3 regions of the Streptomyces sp. NPDC014864 genome follow, and region 2 is predicted to be linked to each of the others. Evidence: riboswitches for the same ligand, from Rfam matches in the RefSeq annotation. Region 2 holds a riboswitch; each other region holds the start of a gene.

Region 1 (4,397 bases), on a different contig from region 2:
GCGGCCGGCGAGCTGGACCCGGCCGCGCGGTTCTGGCACACGGGCGGCGAGAAGGCCGTCTACACGACGGACCGGGGCGCCGAACGGCTGCGCGGGGCCGGCCTCGCCGCCGACGTCGTCCCGCTGGGCGCCGAACTCGACTGGCGGCGGCTGCTGGAGCACCTGCACGACGTGCGCGGGGTACGGCGGCTGATGGTGGAGGGCGGCGGGACCGTGCACACCCAGCTGCTCCAGCAGAGCCTGGCGGACGAGCTCCAGCTCGTGCTCGCCCCGCTCCTCGTGGGCGACCCGCGGGCGCCGCGGCTGTTCGGGCCGGGCACCTACCAGGGCGGACGGCTGAGGCTCGTGGAGACGCGGGCCATCGAGGACGTCGTCCTCATGCGCTACGAGCCGACGGCTCCCGGCACCGGGGCGCTCGCCTCGCCCGCGGACCGGCACTGGCTCCGGCTGGCGTGCGACCTGGCGGCGCTCTGCCCGCCCTCGCGGAGCGCGTTCAGCGTGGGCGCGGTGGTGGTGGCCGCCGACGGCACCGAGCTCGCCCGGGGCCATTCACGGGAGGGTGACGACCCCGTCGTGCACGCGGAGGAGGCGGCGCTGGCCAAGGTGGACCCGGCGGACCCGCGGCTGGCCGGTGCCACCGTCTACAGCAGTCTGGAGCCGTGCGCCCGGCGTGCCTCCCGGCCCCGCCCGTGCGCCCGGCTGATCCTCGACGCGGGTGTACGGCGGGTGGTCACGGCCTGGCGTGAACCGGACACGTTCGTCGAGGGCGCCGACGGGTCCGGGATGCTCGAGGCCGGGGGCGCGCGGACCGTACTCGTCCCTGAGCTGGAGGAACGGGCCAAGGCGCCGAACCGGCATCTGACCGGCTGAACGGGCCCGCGCCGTCGGCCCGGTAGCGGCGCGGGGCGGTGGCCGGACTCCATGCGTGTGCATTCGGCCCCGCGGATGGGGTACAGTTGGTCTCACGACGCGGGGTGGAGCAGCTCGGTAGCTCGCTGGGCTCATAACCCAGAGGTCGCAGGTTCAAATCCTGTCCCCGCTACTGAAGACTCAGGGCCGGAATCCGATCAAGGATTCCGGCCCTGAGTGCTTTCGTCCCACCGTGTCCTCCGGCCGGCCCTCAGGTCCCTGGAGGACGCCCTCGGCGCGTATGCCCGGTCGGCGGGTGCCGCCCTTGATCATTGTCACGGCGGGTGAGCGATCCGTGCCGGAGCGCAGAGAAAGTGATGCACCGTCAGAAATCCGGTGCCGCGGAGGGCTGGTCAACTCGCCCGATTTTCGTCGCGCATGGCCCGAACGTCTGACCAAAAAGGTTTAATGATCAAGCCGGACGGCTTGGAATCAGAGGCTCGCGTCTATTAACGTTCGATAACGCAGCGCGGTCGTCCCAGCCGTCACAAGCGACGGCTCCGTGCGCGCGCGCCGAATCCCGCAAGGGAACCGGGGAACCACCAACTTGGGGTGAATCGGGCGTCAACCGCCGTGCTCGCACGTCTGGTTTACGCGTGTAGGAGACCTTCCCGCTCCGAACCCGTCAGCTAACCCGGTAGGCGAGACGGAAGGAAAGGAGCACGCCCGAGTGGCGTCCAACCGCCCCGCCCCTGAAGCCCCGTTCGTGCCGGGTCAGCGCACCGAGACCTTCGGCTACGGCAGTCACCCCACCGACGAGGGCCCCTGGGAGGAGTGGAATCCCACCGAGGAGTCCGTCCGGCCGGTCCGGGGCCGGCACCGCGTCTCCAAGCAGCGCGGCGGTGGGCTCGCCCGCAGCTCCACCGTCCTCGGTGTCGGCGTCATAGCCGCCGTCGGCGCGGGTGGCATGGCCAGCGCCCACACCGGCAAGCCGCCGGTGTCCATCTCCATGCCCGACCTGCCCTCCGTGGGCTCCCTCTTCGACGACGCGCCCGCGGCCCCCGAGGGCTCCGCGACCGCGCTCAGCACCCTCGGCACGAGCACCGCCGAGACCACCGAGAGCGCCTCCGACGCGGGCGAGGCGCTGCGCAACCGCATCATGGCGCAGGCCGAGCAACAGCAGGCCCAGGTCGAGACGAAGGCCCAGGAGGCCGCCGAGGCCGCGGCCGCCAAGCAGGCCCAGGAGGCCGCAGCCAAGGCGCAGCAGGAGGCCGAGGCGAAGGCCGCCGCCGCGAAGCAGAAGGCGGAGGAGGAGGCCAAGCGGAAGGCCGAGGCCGAGCGCCTGGCCGAGCTGGCCAAGCAGTACACGCTGCCGACCCCCTCGTACACGATCACCGGCACCTTCGGCCAGCCCGGTTCCATGTGGTCCTCCGGCTACCACACCGGCCTCGACTTCGCCGCTCCCACCGGAACCCTGATCAAGGCGATCCACAGCGGCACCATCACCGAGGCGGGCTGGGCCGGCGCCTACGGCTACCGCACCGTCCTCACCCTCGACGACGGCACCGAGCTGTGGTTCTGTCACCAGTCCTCGATCAGCGTCAAGGTCGGCCAGAAGGTGAGCACGGGCGACGTCATCGGCCGCGTGGGCGCCACCGGCAACGTCACCGGGCCGCACCTGCACCTGGAGGTCCACCCCGACGGCCAGGCCACCGGGATCGACCCGATGGCGTGGCTGCGCGACAAGGGCCTCACCCCCTGACCCCACCGGGTCTGCGCAATCTTTTCCCCACGGAGCCGCTCTGGCCGGAACGGGCGGCTCCGGCGCGTTTGTCGATGTCTTCCATCGCTCTCTTCGCACGCTCGGCTCGTCCGACCTCGAGGTCTTCCTCCTCGCCCTCGGCGGCAACGTCTTCGGCCGGACCGCCGACGAGGAGGCGTCCTTCGCCTGGCTCGCCGCCCAGCCCACGGTGATCGCGCCCATCGCCTCCGCCCCCATCCCGGGGCAGCTCGCTCCCGGCCCTGCTGAAGGTGGCGGGCCTGACCCTGACCGAGGAGGACCTCGCCAGGCTGAGGGAGGCATCGGCCCGACGGCCCGGTCCGCCGATTTCGGCAGCGGCCGGACGACCACGGCCTGTCGGCCTCGGCGTGGGTCTGACGACTACGGCCCTGCTTCGGTCTGACGACTACGCCTGCCCGGCTTCACCCGGCTCGGTTCGACCGTCGCCGGCCGCGGCTCCGCGGCCTCGCGAGGCGGCTGCTCCAGCACTTCTGCCGGGCCCGCCCCCCGGACCCGACCGAGTCTGATCGAGCCGAGCCGACCCGACCCGACCCGTCCCGACCCGGCCCGTCCCAGGGCCGGTCAGGTCCGGTACGGGTTGTAAGCGGGATAGGGGGTCGCCGGATCGTGGGTGACATGGGTCGCGGGCCGGCCGTAGACGCCGTACACCGGCCAGGGCGGCGCGACGACCGGGACCGGCGGGGCGGTTCTGCGCGCCGCGTGGTCCAGGGCCGGCTGGGCCACCTCGCGGCGCGCCCACAGCTCGCCGAGCAGCTCCCGCTCCCGGACGACGAAGTCGGCCCCGGCCCGGCCCCGGCGCCCCCGGTGCCGCAGGAACGCCAGCGAGGTCGCGTACGCCTCGTACTGGGCGACCGCCCGGCCGGCCGGCTTGCCGAGGTGGTGCCGGGCGTGTTCCCGGGCCAGCCTGCGCGCCCGCATGGAGCCGAGCGCGAACGGCTCGGCGGGGGTCAGCCACCCGGCGGCGGCGTACGCGGGCAGTTCCTCGCGCACGGTGCGCAGCTCCCGCTGCCGGGTCCAGATGACCATCCAGGTCAGCAGCCCGAACGCGGGCACCATGAAGGCCGCGTAGACGGCGAGGAAGCCGTACGTGCCGAACGTGGCGGAGCCGTTCCACAGGGCGTGCATGCTCATCGCGAGCAGCAGTCCGCTCAGGGGCAGCAGGACGCGCCGCACGCGCCGGCGGTCCGCGGCGAGCGCGGCGGCGGCGCCGAAGCCGATGCCGGTGCACACGGTGAACAGCGGGTGCGCGAACGGCGACATGATGATCCGCACGAAGAAGGTCGCCGCGGTGACGGAGGCGATGCCCCGGCCGCCGGTGAGCTGGTCGGTGCCGAAGGCGGTGCCGAGGTAGAGGATGTTCTCGGTGAACGCGAAGCCGGTGGCGGTGACCCCGGCCAGGACGACGCCGTCGACGATCCCCGTGAAGTCCCGTCTGCGGAAGAGGAAGAGCAGCAGCACGGCGGAGCCCTTCGCCGACTCCTCCACGATCGGCGCTATCACCGTCGCGCCGAGGGTGTCCGCCCGGGTCGGGTCGGCGGTCGCCGTCTCTATCCACTGGGTCGCGAAGCTGTTCGCGACGATGGCCACCAGCGCCGCCGCGCATGCGCCCCAGGCGAAGGCGAACAGCAGGTTCCGCCAGGGGCCGGGCTCGACCCGGTCCAGCCAGCGGAAGGCGGCTATGAGCAGCGGCACGGGCAGGACGGCGAGCCCCAGCCCGACCAGGAACCCCTCGGTGCCGGTCTGCTGG
Region 2 (4,397 bases):
TCCTCGGGCGCGATCCGGCCGAGGGTCACCACGGCGCCGATGGCCTGGTCGATGACGGCGCGCGAGGTCAGGGCGCACGTCAGCTGGGCGACCTCCTCGCGCAGCAGCTCGTTCTCCCGCGCCAGGCCGGAGACGGGCGGCCGCGGGCGGGGGTGCCGCCGGGAAGTCTCGGAGAACGCCATGGCAGTCCTCTGGGTGGTCGAGAGGCCGTGCCCCCAGCTTCGCGCAGGAGAGCGCCGCGCACGACCCGGCGCCCTCCCGCACGGCCCGGCGACCTCCACCGGCTTACGTACGTCCTGTACATTTTTTACAGACAGCAGCTCTGCCGGCCACGGCCAGTCGCATGGAGGGGTACGTCATGATCCGACCGTCCGCCCGCTACGTCCTGCCGGAGTTCACCGAGCACACCAGCGCCGGCCGGCGCACCCTGGATCCGTACTCCAGGCTGCTCGAGGAGCGGATCGTCCTCCTCGGCACCCCGGTCGACGACACCGCGGCGAACGACGTGGCGGCGCAGTTCGTCCACCTCGAACACCAGTCCCCCGACCGGGACATCTCGCTGTACCTGAACTCCCCCGGCGGCTCGTTCACCGCGGCGACGGCCGTCTACGACACGATGCGCTTCGTGACCTGTGACGTGGAGACGATCTGCCTGGGCCAGGTCGCCTCGTCCGCCGCGCTGCTGCTGGCGGCGGGCACCCCGGGCAAGCGGTACGCGCTGCCGGGCGCGCGTGTGGTCCTCGACCAGCCCGCTCTGCCCGAGCCGACGGAGGGTCAGGCGTCCGACCTGGCCATCCGGGCCGAGGAACTGCTGCGGACCCGGGCCCGCCTGGAGGAGCTGCTCGCCCGGCACACCGGACGGACACGGGAGCAGGTACGCGCGGACCTCGAACGGACGACGGTCCTCGACGCCCGGGGCGCGCTGGAGTACGGGCTGGTGGACCGGATCGTCGAGAGCCGCAAGGGCCCCGCCACCGCGCCGGACGCGAGGTGAGCCGCCGGTGCTGCCTCCCGAGCTGCCGCCGCTGCCCGCACTGACGCGCGCGGAGGCCGAGCTGATCGACCGTTACCTGGACGCCGTCGATCTGCTGGGCCGTGTCAACCCCGCCCGTCACGAGGGCACCTACCGGGCCCTGAGAGCCGCTCAGGCCCTCGTCCGCAGGACGATCGAGCTGCGCGACGCCCTGGCGCTGATGCACGAGCGGGGCGAGACGGAACTGCACTCGGACACCCTGGCGCGGGCGCTGCGCGTGCTGGACGGCGAGCGGCGCACGGCCCGGGTCACGCTGCCGCCGGACTGACCCGGCGGGCGCCGCCGCACTCCGCCGACCGCCATGTCCGCGCTCCGCACGGGACGTTGGCGGCCGACCCGAAACGGGCCGAACGGGTTACCGCTCAATGGCGTAAGTGGCGCTGCCTTTTCCGGTCCCTCCGAGTTGCGCAACACACGCGCCCGGTTGGCGGAATGGGCCCTTCCGGTGCTGGTCCGGGGGTCGTCAGGGGATGGGACATTCATTCGATCGTGTGAGTGTCCACCCGAACGGGTGAGTGGTGAGTAACAACACAAATCCCCGATTCCGTTGGGATTTTCGGACATGAGTGGGTGAAGATCCCTGTCTGACGACAAGCCCCCGCCACAACGGCGGGGCGGTCCGGGCGGACGCCGAGTCCTGCCGCCGCCCGGATGACCGGTCGACAGAAGTGCATCGGCAGGAGTGGAGGACCCAAGCACGACGGGTCGCCGGAACGGTCACACCATGGCCGGGCCGAGCAGCCCTTGGGGTGAAGCCGCGGCAACGCGGCCGGGCTACTTCGCCAGCCCGAATCCGACAGGTCATCCTTCACAGGCGGTTGACGAAGGGTTGCGCATGACTGCGCTCAATCGTGTCCCGTCGCTGATGGCCCGGGCCGGCACCGCCTCGGCGCTGACCATTGCCGCCGTGGGCGGCTCCATCGTGGTCCCGGGTTTCGCCACCGACGCCGCGGCCGCCACGACGGCGACGAAGGCCCTCCAGGTCGCGGCCTCCAAGAAGGGCGCCCCCTACAAGTGGGGCGCGTCGGGCCCGCGGAGGTTCGACTGCTCGGGGCTGACGCTCTACTCGTTCAAGAAGGCGGGCAAGAAGCTGCCCCGCACCGCCGCCCAGCAGTACAACAAGACCCACCACATCTCCGCGAAGAGCCGCCGGGCCGGGGACCTGGTGTTCTTCCACTCGGGCTCCAACGTGTACCACGTCGGCATCTATGCGGGTCACAACAAGATCTGGCACGCACCGAAGACCGGGGACGTGGTGAGGCTGGAGAGGATCTGGACGCGGAGCGTCTGGTACGGCCGGGTCAGCTGACCCTGCTGGACACGGTGACGGCGCCCAGGGCGCCGTCACCACCCGCCGGGGCGTCCGGCGCCCCGGCTCCGTCACGGCCCGCGCCGACCGCTTCGCACGCCCTCCGCGGGCCCTGTAGGACCCCGGCCCCGCGGTCCCCCGTCGGGCCCGCTCCGTCCGGCCCCCGCAGGCCGCCGCCCTACGGCTCCTGCTGACCGGCGGCCGGGACCGGACCCGGACGGACCCGCGCCGTCCACGGAAGCTCGACGCAGACGGTCTTGCCGCCCTCGGGGGTGGGCCGCACGGTCATACTGCCGCCACACTCGACGGTGAGCCACCGGATGATCACCATGCCCCGGCCGTTGTCCTGCTGGACGGCGGCCGGGAGTCGTTTCGGGAACCGCGGGTGGCTGTCGGTGACCCCGATGCGCAACTGCTCCTCGCGGGCGAGCACCAGGTCCACCGTGAAGGTGGGCGACTGCCCGAACGTGTGCTGCACGGCGTTGGTGGCGAGTTCGGACACCATGAGGCGGACGGTGTCGGCGGTCTCCGAGTCCGACGGCAGGCCCCACTCCGCCAGGATGCCCACCACGAAGGCGCGGGCCGCGGCGACCGAGGCCGGATCGCTCGGCAGAGTGACGGATGCTTCCAGATGGTCTGCCATGGCGGCGTCGTCCCTTTCCCACGGGACCGCAGTCCGACACGGAGCGGATGGTTCGAGTACGGTCCCGGACTGGTGCTTCGTCGTCAGACTGCCATTACCGCGTCGCTCGCGGTGGCGATCCACCAGGATATGCATATATCTGTCGCTCGAAGCGGTGAACTCTGCGACGGCAGAGCGTATTTGGGCGGCCTGGAGGGAGTAGGTGGGAGCGCATGCAGAACGGTCCCGCGGTGCGCCGTCGGAAACTGGGCGCCGAACTGCGCGCGCTGCGCACCGGTGCGGGTCTCACCAGCGGTGAGGCGGCCCGGCTGGTGGGCTGGCACCAGTCGAAGGTCAGCCGGATCGAGACCGGGGCCAGCGGGGTCAAACCGGCCGACGTGCGGTTGCTTCTGGACGCCTACGCCGTCGCGGATGCCCAGCTGCGCGAGCTGCTGATAGTGCTGGCCGGGTCCGAGGACGGCGGGGGCCGACATCACTGGTGGCACGCGTACCGCGGTGTACTGCCGCCCACCTACCGGGACTTCATCAGCCTGGAGTCCCAGGCAAGCGGGATGCGCACCCTGGAGACCTCGGTCGTCCCCGGACTGCTCCAGACCCCCGAATACGCCCGCGCGGTGACCCGTGCCGCTGTCGAGGGGCTCGACGACGAACGCCTGGACGCGCTGGTGGAGGTGCGGCTGGCCCGGCAGGACGTGCTGCGCGCGCGGCCGCCGCTGGAACTGACCGCGGTGCTGGACGAGGCCGTGCTGCGCCGTGAGGTCGGCGGGCCCGAGGTGATGACGCGACAGCTGCACCGGCTGGTGGAGGCGGCGCGTCTGCCCCAAGTGCGGCTCCAGGTCCTGCCGTTCGGCGCCGGGGCGCACGTCGGCATCACCGGGCCTTTCGTTATTTTCTCATTCCTGAGCACTTCTGATCTGGATGTGGTTGTCCTCGACCACTTGACGAGTAGCCTCTATCTCGAACGGAAAGAAGACCTAGAGGCCTACACCGAGGCCTTCAACACCCTTCAAATCCACGCCCTTTCCCCCGAGGACTCGTTGGATTTCATCGCCGCGATGGGTGAGGGCGCCTGACAGCGCTGGGAGGCACCATGTCTGCTCTGCCTCGGAACGTACCCTCCAGTACCGATCTGCACGGCGTGCGATGGCTGCGCAGCAGCTACAGCACGGGAGCGAACAACTGCGTCGAGACGGCCACGCCGCGCTCCGGCCCCGGAGCCGGTCTGCTCGCCGTGCGCGACTCGAAGAACCCGGCCGGGCCGGCGCTGCTCTTCGCCCCCGAGAGCTGGGCGGGGTTCCTCCCCGCGCTGCGGTGACGGACCGCCGTACACCCCCGACGTACATCCCGTACCCCCGAACCGACTGACCACATCCGCATCGCGCGAGAAACGGCCGTGTCACGCCGACTCATGG
Region 3 (4,397 bases), on a different contig from region 2:
GCTCGATCAGCGACACCTTCTGCCGGTCCTCGCCGTCGGACGCGACGCGCAGGGTGTGCGTGCCGGAGGCCAGCTCGGTCAGCCTGGACGTCGGGTCGGCCGACGAACCGTCACCGCTGCCGGCCGCACGGGAGGCGAGGCCGCTCTCCAGGCCGCCCAGGTCCGGCAGACCGAGGTCCGTGCTGACCTTCACCGTCCCCGAGAGCTGCTGGACGTCCGACTTGGCGATTTTCTCGATGAGTTGCTGCGCGGTGATCTTCGGCAGGTCGGGGTCGCCGGAGTCGGCGAGCGCCGGGACCAGCCCGATGGTCGCCGCCGCGACCCCCACCACCGCGGCCGGTACGACGTAGCGCGCGGCCCTGCGCCGTCCCGAGCGCAGTTCGTCGGCGTCCTCGAGGCCGGTGCTGTCGTCGGATTCGTACGGTGCCATCTGTGCCTTACCTCCGTCGTCGGCGGCGGCTGCTCGTCCGCGCTCTCCCCGGTGCTCCCGGCATCGCGCGAGCGGGGCGGTGCACCCACCACCCCGAGCCGCCATTCTCACCCGAATCGGTGAGGAGTGGTGTTGTCCGTGTGTTCCATCTGACCAAATCGGCCGTGAGGATGCGTCAGACCGCGGACTCAACTCCGCCTACGCCTGGGGTATGACGCCGGAGGGCTGCGTCTCCGCCGCCCCGTAGGGGGTGGTACGGAGCGGCGGGGCGGGGCGGGGTGGGGGCGAGGCGCCCCGGGACGGCAGGGAGCACCGACTGTGCCGACGCTGCCTGCACCGGCTTCCCGGGACTCGTTACGACAGGGGCCTGCCGTGAGATCGAGGGCTCAGCTCCGCAGGTGGGGGCGTCGCTAGCCGGCCCGGTGCACCACCGCGTCGCACAGCTCCATCAGCGCCGCCTTGGCGTCGCACTCCCGCAGCGGGGCCAGCGCGGCCCGCGCGTCCTCCGCGTACCGCACGGTGTCCTTGCGGGCCTGCTCCAGCGCCGGGTGGGTGCGCAGCGCCGCCAGCGCCTCCGCGAGCCGGTCGTCGTCGGTCAGGTCGGAGTCCAGCAGCTCGCACAGCGCGACGTCCTCCGCCAGACCGAGCCGCGCCGCCCGCTCCCGCAGCCGCAGCACCGGAAGTGTCGCGACCCCCTCCCGGAGGTCCGTCCCCGGCGTCTTGCCCGACTCGTGCGAGTCCGAGGCGATGTCCAGCACGTCGTCCGCCAGCTGGAAGGCGACGCCGAGCCGCTCCCCGTACTGCGTCAGCACGTCCACGACGTTCTCGTCGGCCCCGGACATCATCGCCCCGAACCGGCAGGACACCGCGACCAGCGATCCGGTCTTGCCGCTCAGCACGTCCAGGTAGTGATCGACCGGGTCGCGGCCGTCCTGCGGCCCCGCCGTCTCCAGGATCTGCCCGGTGACCAGCCGCTCGAACGCCACGGCCTGCACGCGCACCGCCTCCGGACCGAGATCGGCGAGGATCTGCGAGGCCCGGGCGAACAGGAAGTCGCCGGTCAGGACGGCGACCGAGTTCCCCCAGCGGGTGTTCGCGCTGGCCACTCCACGGCGCACCGCGGCCTCGTCCATCACGTCGTCGTGGTACAGCGTCGCCAGGTGGGTGAGCTCCACGACCACGGCCGACGGCACGATCCCCGGCGCCTCCGGGTCACCGAACTGCGCCGCGAGCATCACGAGCAGCGGCCGGAACCGCTTCCCGCCCGCCCGTACGAGGTGCTGGGCGGCCTCCGTGATGAAGGGGACCTCGCTCTTGGTGGCCTCGAGCAGCCCTTCCTCGACAGCCGCCAATCCGGCCTGGACATCGGCTTCCAGAGCCTGGTCCCGCACGCTCAGCCCGAACGGCCCGACGACGGTCACGAGGGGTCTCCTGTCTGCTGGTGTCTGCTGGCGATTACACGGTTTGTCGATAGGTCGCTGCCCTCACTCAAGTCAGCGTATCCGGTCACGTTTCGATCACCGCTAGCGCCCACCTATACAGGCCAGGCGGTATCGGATCACGCCCGGTATGCAAGTGATCCATACATATGACCGCATAAATATCGACTCGCCCCTTTCGATCCCCCCGCACCACGTTCATACACACCCGTACGCCACCCTCCCGCCGAACGACTCGCACCGCGGCACACTCGTGGCACCCGGGTGACACGCGAGCCATCCGCCGACGACGTCCGGCACCGCCCGGATGGATAGGCGCGACGAAGTCCGATTAGTCCACCTTGCTGCCTCAAATCCCCTTGGTCGCAATTGCTCTTCGCCGACTTAAACCGTGAGTTGGGTCACACGATCCCCTCACCTTCCCTCCGGTCGCATACCCGCGCTTCCCCTTTCCTCGCAGGCGAGTTGACCCTGTGCGAACGCAAAGGATCAAGTACCTCATTAGCCGCACATCAAGGTCAATAGGGACGAGCTGTGAATCGCCTACTTGTTCAGGACATGTGCTCTCGCATACGTTCCGGGCCACCGGGCGGACGCCGAATCCTGCCGCCGCCCATGAACCCATCGAACGAACCACGCATGGCAGGAGCGGGGGACCCAGGTAAGTCGCCGGGCCGGACGCCGTACGTCGCACACCGCATGTCGTACGCCGCGCCGGAACGGCTCGGGGTGAAGCCGTGCCCTCAGGGGCCACGGCCGGGCGCCTCCCCGCCCGAACCCGACAGCTCACCTCGCAGGCGACGGAGAGGAATTCACCATGCCTGCCCAGGGTCTGCTCCGCCGTCCCCGCGCCACCCGCCTCGCCCGCGCCCTCGCCGCCGTCGGCACCGGTGCCGCCGTGCTCGCCCTCCCGCTCATCGGCGCGACCAACGCGTCCGCGGCCACCACCTCCGCCCCCGTCACCGCGAGCACACTCGGGTACCCGAACAACCTCGACGGCTGGATCCGCGCGTCGCTCCGGGTCATGGCCAACAAGGGCATCCCGGGCACGTACAACGGCATCCACCGCAACGTCATGCGCGAGTCCTCCGGCAACCCGCTGGCCATCAACCTCTGGGACTCCAACGCGCTCGCGGGCATCCCGTCCAAGGGCCTGCTCCAGGTCATCGACCCGACGTTCACCGCCTACCACGTGCCCGGCACGGCGTGGAACATCTACGACCCGGTCGCCAACATCACGGCCGCCTGCAAGTACGCGGCCACCCGCTACGGCTCCATCGACAACGTCTTCGGCGCCTACTGACGGACGCCGGTGGGCGCTCCAGCGGCGCCCACCGGCCGCCGGGGCGGGCACCCAGCGGCACCCGAGGTGCCAACGGCGGGCGGAGGCCTCCCGGAGCGCCTACCGCCCCGGGAACAACCGGTCGAGGACGACGGCGATGCCGTCGTCCTCGTTCGACAAGGTGATCTCGTCGGCGACCGCCTTGAGTTCGGGGTGGGCGTTGGCCATGGCGACACCGTGGGCGGCCCACTGGAACATGGGGACGTCGTTCGGCATGTCACCGAAGGCGAGGGCGTGTTCACCGCTCAGCCCCAGGTGTTCGGCGGCCATGGCCAGCCCGGTCGCCTTGGTGATGCCGCAGGGCTGGAGCTCGACGGTTCCCGGGCCCGACATGGTGACCGTCGCCAGGGAGCCGACCACCCCGCGCGCGACCGCCGCCAACTCGTCGTCGGACAGCACGGGGTGGCGCAGCAGCACCTTGCTGATGGGCGCGCTCCACAGGTCGTCGCGCCGGTCGACCCGCACGGCGGGCAGCGTCGGGTGCGGCATGAGATACCCGGGCTCGGTCAGCGTCAGCCCGTCCACCCCGTCCTGGTCGACCGCCGCGTACACCTGCCCCACCTCGGCCTCGATCTTGCCGAGCGCGGTCTCGGCCGGCTCCCGGTCCAGGGTGACCGACCACAGCAGGCGGTTCGCCCCGGCGTCGTAGAGCTGCGCGCCCTGGCCGCACACCGCGAGGCCCGTGGTGCCCAGGGCGTCGAGCAGCGGCCGCACCCTCGGCGCCGGCCGCCCGGTCACCACGAGGTGCCGGGAACCCGCGGCCGCCACCCGCGCGAGCGCGGCGAGGGACCGCTCGGACGGGGTGTCGTCGCCGCGCAGCAGCGTTCCGTCCAGGTCAGTGGCGATGAGGGCATATGCGAGGGAGGCGGCCATGATCAGAGAATACGGATCCGCCGCGCCGCCGACTCGACGGGAACCGGACGACGACGGCCGCCGCCTCATTCCCGCCCGCACCTCCTGAACTCCTTTGTATGCGGCGGTTCTTCATCCCGTGCCGGTCCACGCGGCCGTGCGGGGCGTGAGGGCGACGCGGCAGCGGCCGGGAGTGAGGGTGAGCGAGATCACGGCACCACTCCCCGCCCCCGCACCGCTTCCCCTGCACCCCTCACGCCCCGCGCAGTCAGCTCCACACCGCTCCGGGGGCGTGTGCTCAGCCGTGTGATCCCGCCAGGTGGGCGGCCAGCCT

What was found. Region 2 has a riboswitch for cyclic di-AMP ahead of ACF1A5_RS15665 (C40 family peptidase). Riboswitches for the same ligand answer to the same signal wherever they lie in the genome.
Region 1: linked by a shared signal. The riboswitch ahead of ACF1A5_RS30980 (M23 family metallopeptidase) and the one ahead of ACF1A5_RS15665 (C40 family peptidase) in region 2 are both predicted to bind cyclic di-AMP.
Region 3: linked by a shared signal. The riboswitch ahead of ACF1A5_RS00675 (transglycosylase SLT domain-containing protein) and the one ahead of ACF1A5_RS15665 (C40 family peptidase) in region 2 are both predicted to bind cyclic di-AMP.

The regions. Positions count from the first base shown of each region.
Region 1 covers NZ_JBIBWT010000025.1:15,407-19,803, reverse strand. Annotated here, with positions in the region: gene ACF1A5_RS30990 (dihydrofolate reductase family protein) at 1-870, shown strand, start outside; tRNA gene ACF1A5_RS30985 (tRNA-Met) at 969-1,042, shown strand; cyclic di-AMP (ydaO/yuaA leader) riboswitch at 1,411-1,568, shown strand; gene ACF1A5_RS30980 (M23 family metallopeptidase) at 1,580-2,611, shown strand; gene ACF1A5_RS30975 (PrsW family intramembrane metalloprotease) at 3,212-4,397, opposite strand, start outside.
Region 2 covers NZ_JBIBWT010000007.1:296,535-300,931, forward strand. Annotated here, with positions in the region: gene ACF1A5_RS15650 (ANTAR domain-containing protein) at 1-182, opposite strand, end outside; gene ACF1A5_RS15655 (ATP-dependent Clp protease proteolytic subunit) at 359-994, shown strand; gene ACF1A5_RS15660 (hypothetical protein) at 1,002-1,301, shown strand; cyclic di-AMP (ydaO/yuaA leader) riboswitch at 1,684-1,865, shown strand; gene ACF1A5_RS15665 (C40 family peptidase) at 1,869-2,342, shown strand; gene ACF1A5_RS15670 (ATP-binding protein) at 2,521-2,985, opposite strand; gene ACF1A5_RS15675 (helix-turn-helix domain-containing protein) at 3,198-4,058, shown strand; gene ACF1A5_RS15680 (DUF397 domain-containing protein) at 4,076-4,300, shown strand; gene ACF1A5_RS15685 (8-amino-7-oxononanoate synthase) at 4,392-4,397, opposite strand, start outside.
Region 3 covers NZ_JBIBWT010000001.1:138,101-142,497, reverse strand. Annotated here, with positions in the region: gene ACF1A5_RS00685 (outer membrane lipoprotein carrier protein LolA) at 1-430, opposite strand, end outside; gene ACF1A5_RS00680 (polyprenyl synthetase family protein) at 841-1,851, opposite strand; cyclic di-AMP (ydaO/yuaA leader) riboswitch at 2,553-2,682, shown strand; gene ACF1A5_RS00675 (transglycosylase SLT domain-containing protein) at 2,687-3,172, shown strand; gene ACF1A5_RS00670 (HAD family hydrolase) at 3,272-4,084, opposite strand; gene ACF1A5_RS00665 (FAD-dependent oxidoreductase) at 4,362-4,397, opposite strand, start outside.